3 regions of the Ensifer sp. 22460 genome follow, and region 1 is predicted to be linked to each of the others. Evidence: predicted binding sites of a transcription regulator. Region 1 holds the regulator's gene; each other region holds the start of a gene.
The links. Region 1 encodes PhoB, which activates phosphate uptake and scavenging genes when phosphate is short. Its sites were predicted from a motif close to TGTCATNNANCTGTCAT; they were not measured.

Region 2: ACTJKM_RS19110 (DUF1045 domain-containing protein) is a predicted target of PhoB. The motif match lies at 1,865-1,881, and genes of this name have one in related genera.
Region 3: ACTJKM_RS31395 (DUF1868 domain-containing protein) is a predicted target of PhoB. The motif match lies at 1,944-1,960, and genes of this name have one in related genera.

Annotation. Positions count from the first base shown of each region.
Region 1 is NZ_JBQENZ010000012.1:190,506-193,776, reverse strand. It holds gene ACTJKM_RS17215 (aspartate aminotransferase family protein) at 1-512, opposite strand, end outside; gene ACTJKM_RS17210 (GcrA family cell cycle regulator) at 933-1,454, shown strand; gene phoB (phosphate regulon transcriptional regulator PhoB) at 1,523-2,206, opposite strand; gene phoU (phosphate signaling complex protein PhoU) at 2,468-3,181, opposite strand; gene pstB (phosphate ABC transporter ATP-binding protein PstB) at 3,232-3,271, opposite strand, start outside.
Region 2 is NZ_JBQENZ010000015.1:17,952-21,222, reverse strand. It holds gene puuE (allantoinase PuuE) at 1-269, opposite strand, end outside; gene ACTJKM_RS19115 (NUDIX domain-containing protein) at 462-950, shown strand; gene ACTJKM_RS19110 (DUF1045 domain-containing protein) at 919-1,719, opposite strand; partial or broken gene ACTJKM_RS19105 (PRC-barrel domain-containing protein) at 1,990-2,356, shown strand; gene ACTJKM_RS19100 (NAD(P)/FAD-dependent oxidoreductase) at 2,424-3,271, opposite strand, start outside.
Region 3 is NZ_JBQENZ010000035.1:58,075-61,345, reverse strand. It holds gene rpmF (50S ribosomal protein L32) at 146-331, opposite strand; gene ACTJKM_RS31400 (glutathione S-transferase family protein) at 489-1,136, opposite strand; gene ACTJKM_RS31395 (DUF1868 domain-containing protein) at 1,158-1,892, opposite strand; gene mtgA (monofunctional biosynthetic peptidoglycan transglycosylase) at 1,997-2,770, opposite strand; gene ACTJKM_RS31385 (polyprenyl synthetase family protein) at 2,916-3,271, shown strand, end outside.

The sequences.
Region 1 (3,271 bases):
TTCTTGACGGCCGCGATGTCGCCGAACGGAACCTGGTAGAACCCTGGGGCCTTTGGCCCGAAACCTTCAATGTACTTTTGCTGACCACCGGCGGCGATCGTCGCGATCGTGCGACCGTGGAACGCGCCCTCGAAGGTGATGATGTGAAACTTCTCCGGCTGGCCTTTGGCGAAGTGGTACCGCCGCGCCGTCTTGATCGCGCATTCCAGCGCTTCCGCACCGGAATTGGTGAAGAAGACCCGATCGGCAAAGGTGACGGCCGCCAAGCGGCGTCCAAGACTTTCCTGACCGGGAACTTCGTAAAGGTTGGAAAGGTGCCAGACCTTCTCGGCCTGCGCCTTCAGCGCCTCGACGAGATGCGGATGCGCGTGGCCGAGCGAGTTCACGGCAACGCCGGCGGCGAAGTCGAGATAGCGCGAGCCGTCTTCGGCGATCAGCCAGACGCCCTCTCCTCGCTCGAAACGCAACGGCGCGCGCATGTAGGTATCGTAAAGCGGCGTGGTTGCAGTCATGCGAGGCTCTCCTTACTCCAGTCGGCATCGGTCCCGCTGCTTCATGCGGCCCGATAAAAATCAAAAATGCCGCCTTTCGGCGGCGCAGGCACTATTCCTATTTCGCGCCGCAATGTCAATAAAACCAAGCCTTGCAGTGCAACAGAGAAGCCCGTTTCCCGGCGGCGAAAAAATCGCCCGGAAGGGCTTGCAAAAATGCAACGCCAGCCGAGCAAGTTGGGGAAAACTACGAAATCGATTCGGCGTGAATCCCGGGACTCTTGCCACGGAGTCCGACGGTCAGTACGTTAACATTCAATTACTAGACGCATGCGGCGGACCTAGTCACCAAAAGAGTTATCGCGTTTGCAACCTCGGGATTCAACCGGGGTGCGGTGAGGGATTCTGCCATCCCCAACGCTGAGAACGGAGAGTGCAGAAATGAACTGGACTGACGAGCGGGTGGAGAAACTGAAGAAGCTTTGGTCCGAGGGCCTGAGCGCAAGCCAGATCGCGGCACAGCTCGGCGGCGTCAGCCGTAACGCTGTCATCGGCAAGGTTCATCGCCTGAGCCTTCCAGGCCGCGCCAAAGCCGGCGGCAGCACCACTGCGGCGACCCGCCCGAAGCGGCCGACCTCGGCGCCGCGCGCTCCGAACTACGCCTCGCGCGTTTCGACCCGCACCGTTGCCCGTCCGTCCGGCGCCACCGTTCTCAAGGAGGAGATCGAAGTCGATCTCGTTGCCGAGCAGGATTTCAGCATCCAGACCGACGTGGTCGTGCCAATGTCGCGCCGCCTCGAGCTGACCCAGCTCACCGAACGCACCTGCAAGTGGCCGATCGGCGACCCGCTGAAGGAAGAGTTCCATTTCTGCGGCAACGATTCCCCGGAAGCTTCGCCCTATTGCAGCTTCCATGCGCGGCTTGCCTACCAGCCGTCCGCCGAGCGCCGTCGGATGCGCTAAGGATCCGCACAGGACCAAAACGAAAGGGGCCGATCGGCCCCTTTTTTATTGACTTTTGTTTGCCCTTCTCAGCTTTCGAGCGAGTAGCCGGCGCCGCGCACGGTGCGGATGACATCAGGCATGGTCGAGAAGTTCAGCGCCTTGCGCAGGCGGCCGACATGCACGTCGACGGTCCGCTCGTCGACATAGATGTCGTGGCCCCAGACGCCGTCCAGCAACTGCGAGCGCGAGAAGACACGGCCCGGAGAGGACATCAGGAACTCCAGCAGGCGGAACTCTGTCGGCCCCAGGCGAACTTCGCGGCTGCGGCGATGGACGCGATGGGTTTCCCGGTCGAGCTCGATGTCGCCGCAGCGCAGCAGCGTCGAGAGAACTTCGGGCTTCGCCCGGCGGAGCATCGCCTTGACGCGGGCCATCAGCTCCGGCGTGGAGAAGGGCTTGACCACATAGTCGTCGGCACCGGTCGCCAGACCGCGAACGCGCTCGCTTTCCTCGCCGCGCGCCGTCAGCATGATGATCGGCAACCGCTCCGTCTCCGGGCGCTGGCGCAGCCTACGGCAAAGCTCGATGCCGGAGACGCCCGGCAACATCCAGTCGAGGATCAGAAGGTCGGGCAGGCGTTCCTGTAGCCGGATCTCCGCCTCGTCACCCCTGAGGATCGTATCGACGTCGAAGCCTTCAGCTTCCAGATTGTAACGCAGCAGGACGCTCAGCGCCTCTTCGTCTTCGACCACGGCGATTTTTGGCAACATCAGGTAACGTCTCCTTACCGCGAGCGCCGTGCGGGTCCAGCGGACCGGCCGGCACTCAGACACTCTAAATCTGGAGCACCCCCGCCAATTTCAAAGGCGGTGCGAAAAGCCGCATGCTTCAGATGCAGGAATTCGGGGCCGCGACCGAAGCCGCGACCGGATGATATTCATGGGGCACGCATTGCGAACGGCGCGTTTAACGCCAGAGCGGGATGAGGAAAAGTGTATGCGGTTGTCCCCCCCGCATCCCGCTCCAACCTTCTAGTCGTTGACCGAGCCCAACGTCGACGTGTTGTCATCCTTCGGGCGCTCACCTTCCGGCTGGGCACCCGTCGCCATGTAATAGATCGTCTCGGCGATGTTGGTCGCGTGGTCGCCGATACGCTCGATGTTCTTGGCGCAGAACAGAAGATGCGTGCAGGGCGTGATATTGCGCGGATCTTCCATCATGTAGGTGAGCAACTCGCGGAACAGCGAGGTGTAGATCGCATCGATCTCCTCGTCGCGTTCGCGAATGCTGTTGGCCTTTTCCGGCGAACGCGACGCATAGACGTCGAGCACTTCCTTGAGCTGCACCAGAGCGAGTTCGGCGAGATGCTCGAGACCGCGGGCGAGCTTGCGCGGGATGCCCGAACCGGCAACCGCGATCACGCGCTTGGCAGTGTTCTTGCCGAGGTCGCCGACACGCTCCAGGTCGGAGGCGATGCGGATCGACCCCATGATCTCGCGAAGGTCGGCGGCGACCGGCTGGCGCTTGGCGATCGTGACAATCGCCTTCTCGCCGATCTGGCGCTCGGCATCATCGAGAACGGTGTCGTCCGAGATTACCTTTTGCGCCAGCGCCAGGTCGGAATTGACCAGGGCGCGGACGGATTCGGCGACCATCTGCTCGGCGAGACCGCCCATTTCCGAGATGCGGCGCGTCAGGTACTTCAGTTCTTCGTCATAGGCGGACATGATATGCATGGACATGATCGTCGATCCTTACAGGCGCTTTCCAGTGACTGTTGCAGCCGTGATTGGCCTCAGCCGAAGCGGCCCATGATGTAATCCTGGGTGCGCTGG
Region 2 (3,271 bases), on a different contig from region 1:
ATGCGCCACAGCCGCCAGAAACCGGAGCGTGCGCCATATTCGTAGATCGATTCCATGTTGAGATTACGCTGTCCCTGCCAGGGCTGCGCGCCGACGATCTCGGACAGCAGACATTCGGACGCCGCGTCGCCATCGAGAATGCAGCTCTCGCCGCCCTCCTCGTAGTTCAGCACGAACTGCACGGCAATGCGCGCATCGCCCGGCCAGTTTGCCTTCGGCGGATTGCGGCCGTAGCCAACGAGGTCGCGCGGATACTTAGTCTCAGACATCAAATCACCCTTCGATTTTTCCAGAACGGTATCACCGCCGACCGGATTGTCGATACCGAAATGACGTGAGGCGAGGCAGCGATATCGTCAGGATCTGGGCTGAAATCGCCAGAAAAGCTCGACTCAAGCCCAGGTTGAGGGATTATCTGAAACGACGTTAAATGGATCGACAAATCGAGCGGCCTCGTTGAGATGAAATCCTACATTCAAACGCTTCGCGAGAAAATCGGCACCAGCCTTCTCCTTTGTCCGTCGGTGGCAGCCGCCATACTTGATTCCGATGGCCGGATTCTGCTGCAGGAGAAAACAAGCGGCGAAGGCTGGAGTTTGCCGGCAGGCGCAATCGAACCAGGTGAAATGCCGGCGGAAGCCTTGGTCCGGGAGGTGATGGAAGAAACGGGCTATCCGGTCTCGATCGAAACGATCCTAGGCGTCTTCGGCGGGAAAGAGTTTCGGCACACCTACCCGAACGGCGACCGTGTCGAATACGTGGTTACCCTGTTTAGGTGCCGGATCATCGGCTGTCAGACCGCGATCACCGACGGGGAAACAAAGTCGCTGCGCTACTTCTCGCAAGCGCACATGCCGCCACTGGGCTTGCCTTATCCAATTGCGCTCCTGTTTGGAGACAACTCCAATGGCGACAGGTCTAGCGATGCGCCATCAATGCCGCGACGATGAGCGGCAAGGGCCGGATCGATCCCGAACCAACAGAGGGATCGGCGGCAACGCGTTTGGCGCGTTCGGCGCGCGCATTCGTAGAGATCTTGCCGAGCGGGTGCTGCGAATGTACACGCAGGGGCGCGCCGGTCTCCTGCTCGACGAACAGGGCAAGACTGCCGATGGCAAGCGGCGTCGACAGGCATGGCTCGAACAGGTCACGAAGCGGCGCCTCGACCTGGCGCAGCGCATCCGACGCCAGCGGGCCAGTCAACATCATGTGGAAGCGGTACTCGTCCATCACATGAGGATCGCCCCAGCGATGCAGATTGGAAAACTGCGGTGCGGACAACCGATCCGGATCGGAGCGCTCGATCTCGTCTTCACTGAGCGGCGCACGAAAAGCATCGAACTCCTGAACGATATTGGCTGCCAGCAGATGCATCACGGTGCTCGGGACCTGCGGCATCAGTCCGAAGCACCGGCCGATGCGGGCGACCTCCAGGCGATCGATTTCGAACGGTGTCTGCGCGCCGGCAAAATGCATCAGCGCCTTCAGGAGTTGTGATTCCGTCATATCCGGATGCAGACGAAACGGCGACATCATCACCGCATGGAAACCGAAGCGGCGCGGTACGGCCGTATGGTAGGCGATGTCGGCAGAACTCAGGCCCGCAACCGAAGGCAGCTCCGTCGGTTCGCCGGAATAGACGTTGCGCCCAAGCCAGCTTGCGGCGACCGCGGAAAGCGAGTCGGCCATCGGCGGCGTAAAACAAATGGCGTAGCGCATGTCTGGCTCCGGTTATCCGTGTCGAGCGGGACGAGGAAAAGTGCCTGCGGTTTTCCGCCCCGCTCCAATGAGATCGATCACGCTTATGAGTATCGATCCGACCCGGGATCTTCGTGATCTATTGGCCGCGTCTTAGGTGATTTGCGTGACAGATTGACGAAGTGGATCGTGCAAAACCACGCGATCCCACCGGTTTGCGCACCAGATTTTCGGAACCATCCGGCCCAACGGCCGTTCACTCAAGGTAACAATCAAGGATGGAGAAGAAGCGTGAGCTATCACAACGCAAACCTGCAGGATGCCCGGATCAAGGAAACCCATGACCTGATCGCGAGCGACAAGGTTGAAGGCACGAAGGTCTATGGCTCCGACAACAAGCACATCGGCTCGATCGAGCGCGTGATCATCGAAAAACGCAGCGGTCGCGTTGCCTACGCCGTGCTCGGTTTCGGCGGCTTCCTTGGCCTTGGCGAAGACCACTATCCGCTGCCCTGGGCGAAGTTGACCTATGACGAAAACCTCGGCGGCTATCGCACCGACGTTACGCGCGATCAGGTCGAGCGCGCGCCGAAACTGGAACGAGGAAAACGGCCGTCGCGTCTACGACTACTACGGCGTGCCACCCTACTGGATGTAAGGTCGAACTTTCGAATGTCCGAATATGTGAGGCTCCGCCTGCGGCGGGGCCCTTCCCATGCCCAAGCCTAGAGATGCTTCTCGCGAAGCGCCGCGATGTGGTTCCGGCACAGGAAGGATTCCGGCAGATCGAGCGTCGGGAGACCGGCGATCTCGTCGACAACGAAGCGCGCCAGCTGATGCGCAATCCCGAAGCTCACCTTGAAGCCGCCGGTCAGCACGGAAATGTTCGAATGGTCAGGGTGCCGCCCGACCATGGGTTCGCGCCCCGCCGACTTTGGCCTGAGCCCGGCCCAACGCTCGACCACCTCCGCATCCGCCAGACGCGGCGCCAGCAACGTGGCGCGTCGAAGGAGATCGTCGAGTTGTTCGTCCGTGGACAGTGGATCGGCAAAGCTGTTCTCGCTGGTGCTGCCGATCGCCACATGGCCATCGTCATGAGCGATGATGTAGACGCCGTCGGTGAAAATAACCGGCAGGCCTGGATCGACATCCGCCTTCAAGAGCGCGGCCTGGCCCTTGACGGCCGTGCCGCTCGTCGCTTTCAGCGGCCCCGACACGGCATCGATCAGCGGGAAACTGCCGATGCCGGCAGCGATGATGCAATGGTCGAAGCTGAGCCGGCTGCCATCGTCACGCTCGGCCCTGCCGTGCGCCGGAAGGATGGCGCGCACGCCCGAGCCTTCATCGATCTGAACATTCTGCAACTGCAACAAGGCGGCACGCAGGGCCGACAGCGTGCGGCGCGGCGACACCCGCGCGGCGAGCGTATCGAAAACGACGCCATGCGCCGTTGCCTCCGTGCCTGGCCAACCCTCCGGGCCGCCCTCCTGGACATGCCAGAAGAATTGCCGGTCGCCCGCGCGCCATTGTTGTCGCGCGTCCTGCTCATGCCGGAGCGCAATGTCGCGTAAGT
Region 3 (3,271 bases), on a different contig from region 1:
CATCTCTCCGCTTCCAGTGACTTCACCTTGGCGCGTGATGCTCTAGCTCCTGCGGATAACACAGGGTCCAAGCGAGAAAATGTCAGACGCAAAACAAAAGGGCCGGCAGAGCCAGCCCTTTGAACCATTCCACGAACGGAAACGCTTATGCGTTTTCCTTCGGGGTCAGAACCTGACGGCCACGGTACATGCCGGTCTTCAGGTCGATGTGGTGCGGGCGACGCAGTTCGCCGGAGTTCTTGTCTTCGACGTAGGTCGGCGTCTTGAGAGCGTCAGCGGAACGGCGCATGCCACGCTTGGACGGGCTCGTTTTTCTTTTAGGTACAGCCATTTCATTCTCCACTTATCGGGCAAACACTGTTCAGCAGCCGAAATGGCCGTGTTAAACAGATGTCAATCACGGAAATTTGGCGCGCTTATACATCGGCAACTGCTGTTTGACCAGTCCCCAGCCGCAATTTTTCGACTCAAGATCTGGCGGCGCCGATTCAGACCTCGTCATCGGGAACGACCCACGGCTCGGCGCGGGCAGCCTCTTCCCACTTCCGGAAAGCGAAATGTGCCTTCACCCGTTGCATGTAGCCGAGCGTTTCTTGATCCGCAACGAGATCGTAGACGTCGAAGCGGTTGACCACAGGCGCGTACATTGCATCGGCCGCGCTGAAGGATCCGAAGAGGAACGGCCCGCCGGAGTGGGCAAGCGCCTCCTTCCAGATCTGCTCGATGCGCACGACATCAGCGCGAACGTCGGCATCCACCTGAAGCGCCCGCCTCTCCCGGCGGATGTTCATCGGGCAGGCACCGCGCAGCGCCCTGAAACCGGAGAGCATCTCCATGGAATAGCTGCGGGCCCGGGCGCGGGCCTGGCGATCGGACGGCCAAAGCCCGGCGTCGGGAAAGAGCTCGGCGACATATTCGATGATCGCCAGCGATTCCCAGACGAGCAGATCGCCGTGGCGCAGCAGCGGCACCTTTCCGGTCGGCGAGATCGCGCGGATATCAGGATTGCCGGCCGCGAAATCGAAGGGAATGACCACGTCCTCGAAGGCGATGCCCGCGGCGGTCATCGCCATCCAGGGCCGCATCGACCAGGACGAATAGTTCTTGTTGCCGACGTAAAGGGTAAGTCCGGTCATCTACATTCCTTGATGCTGGCCTTAATTGCTGGCCGTGATTGCTGATCTGTCCGAGAAAACGATCAGTTCCTCGAAATGGTTCATGTCCTCGAACGAGCAGAAGGCCGGCGGATCGAGCTCGATCACCGGCGCCCGCTCCCTGAGGCAGGCGAGTTGTTCGCTCAACATTTCCTGCCAGCGCGGCAGTGCCGCGTCATCGAGCCAGTCGATGACATAGGCGAAGGTGATGTGAAACGCATAGTCGTCATGATCAGGATGGCGATAGCCGAAGACTTCGGCGAAAGCATCGCGCCAGGCCTTGAGGCAAGCCCGATCGGCGACGCTGTCGCCTTCAAGCGCGAGACCGGTTGGCGTGATCTCGGTCACGCGGGCACGGAAGGGCTGCAACGGCGCAAAGTGCCTCAGCCGCGCACAGTAGTGTTCGGTCATCACATCGATCGGTGTATCGAGCGCCATATCGACGGGCCAATAGGGTAGCCTGCGACGATATTCGATGATGCCCTGGAAGATCGTCATGTGCAGGCTGGACGGATGCGTGAAGGCGAACTGCCCCGCCTCGGGCATCGCCATCAGACGCTCGCGCACGGCAAGCACGGCCGTCTCGGACGGCGATCCGGCGGTGACGTGGGAGACGACCGTGTTGCCCGGCTCACGCAGGAAGCGGCCGTCCGTGGCGTAGCGGGTTCCGAGATGCTTCGGCGGAATGGTGTCCGCGTTGCGGCCAAAGGCGAGAAGCGAAGGGGAAATCGAGGTCATGGGAGCGATCGGGCCTTTTGAATGGAGAGAGGGCCCAGATGGCAGAACTCTACGAAGCCAGGATGACATCCCCCGGCAACCGCATCCAATGAAAAGGTCTGATCTCAATCATAAAGGCAGGTGATGTAGCCGCCGGAGCGGCTGGCGCGACGCTCGATCAAATTCGCCAGACGCTTGAGCCCACGGCCGGGTTTGCCGGCATTGCGCTCTTTCGGGTTGGGCAGCGAAACCGCAAGCAGTGCGGCCTGCCGGCGCGAGAGCTTCGCCGCGGAAACGCCGAAATGGTGGCGGGCCGCCGCCTCGATACCGTAGATCCCATCACCCCATTCGGCGACGTTCAAATAGATCTCCATCATCCGCCGCTTGCTCCAGACGAAATCGGCAGCGACCGCCAGCGGCAGCTCCATGCCCTTGCGCAGGAAGGAGCGGCCGTTCCAGAGGTAGAGGTTCTTGACCGTCTGCATCGGGATGGTGCTGGCGCCACGGGTCGATTCCCCTTCAAGCGCATCCTCGACCACGCCGCGCATCTGGCCCCAGTCGACGCCGTCATGGGCGCAGAACTGACCGTCCTCCGACATCATCACCGATTGGACGAGCACCGGCGAGATGTTCTCGAAATCGACCCATTGGCGGTCGTAGCCGCGAAGCAGAACGAGATCGCGCAGCATCAAGGTGGAGACCGGGTGGACGAACTCGACGAGATAGAGAACGATCAGCACATAGGGCAGGGCAACGAAACCCAGGACAGCCAGGATGATCTGGCGGCGTTTCTTGCGCAACGTCCGGCGAAGCGAAGACCAGCGACTGGAAGGCACTTCGCCCTCCTCGCGCGCTTCCGGAACGACGTTCACGGCCTGACTGTTCACCTCGCTGTCCATCCGCTTCTCTTAGTGTATGGTCCGGCAAAGTTGAACGGGCTTTCTGGTAAAAGGCAAGGCGCCCAGGCGGCTGTCCCAGGGAAAGCGCGCCGCTGCGACACGAATCCCCGTTGAAAGCCCTCTTCGCCCGTGCCAAAGAGCGCGCATGAGCCAGGACACATCGCCCTTCACCCGCCGCCTCACCGGCAATGCCCGCGCCGTCGAAGCTCTGCTCGAGCGCCTGCTCGGCTCGGCGACGGCGGTCGACGAGATTGCGCGACCAGCAAACCTGCTCGCGGCCATGCGGCACGGCGTGCTGAACGGCGGCAAGCGGCTGCGCCCCTTTCTGGTGATCGAATGTGCGGATCTTCTCGGCGGCAGCTTGGATGCATCCTTGCGCGTCGGGGCGGCGCTCGAATGCGTCCATTGCTATTCCCTCGTCCATGACGACCTGCCGGCGATGGACGACGACGATATCCGCCGCGGCCAGCCGACGGTGCACAAGGCCTTCGACGAGGCAAC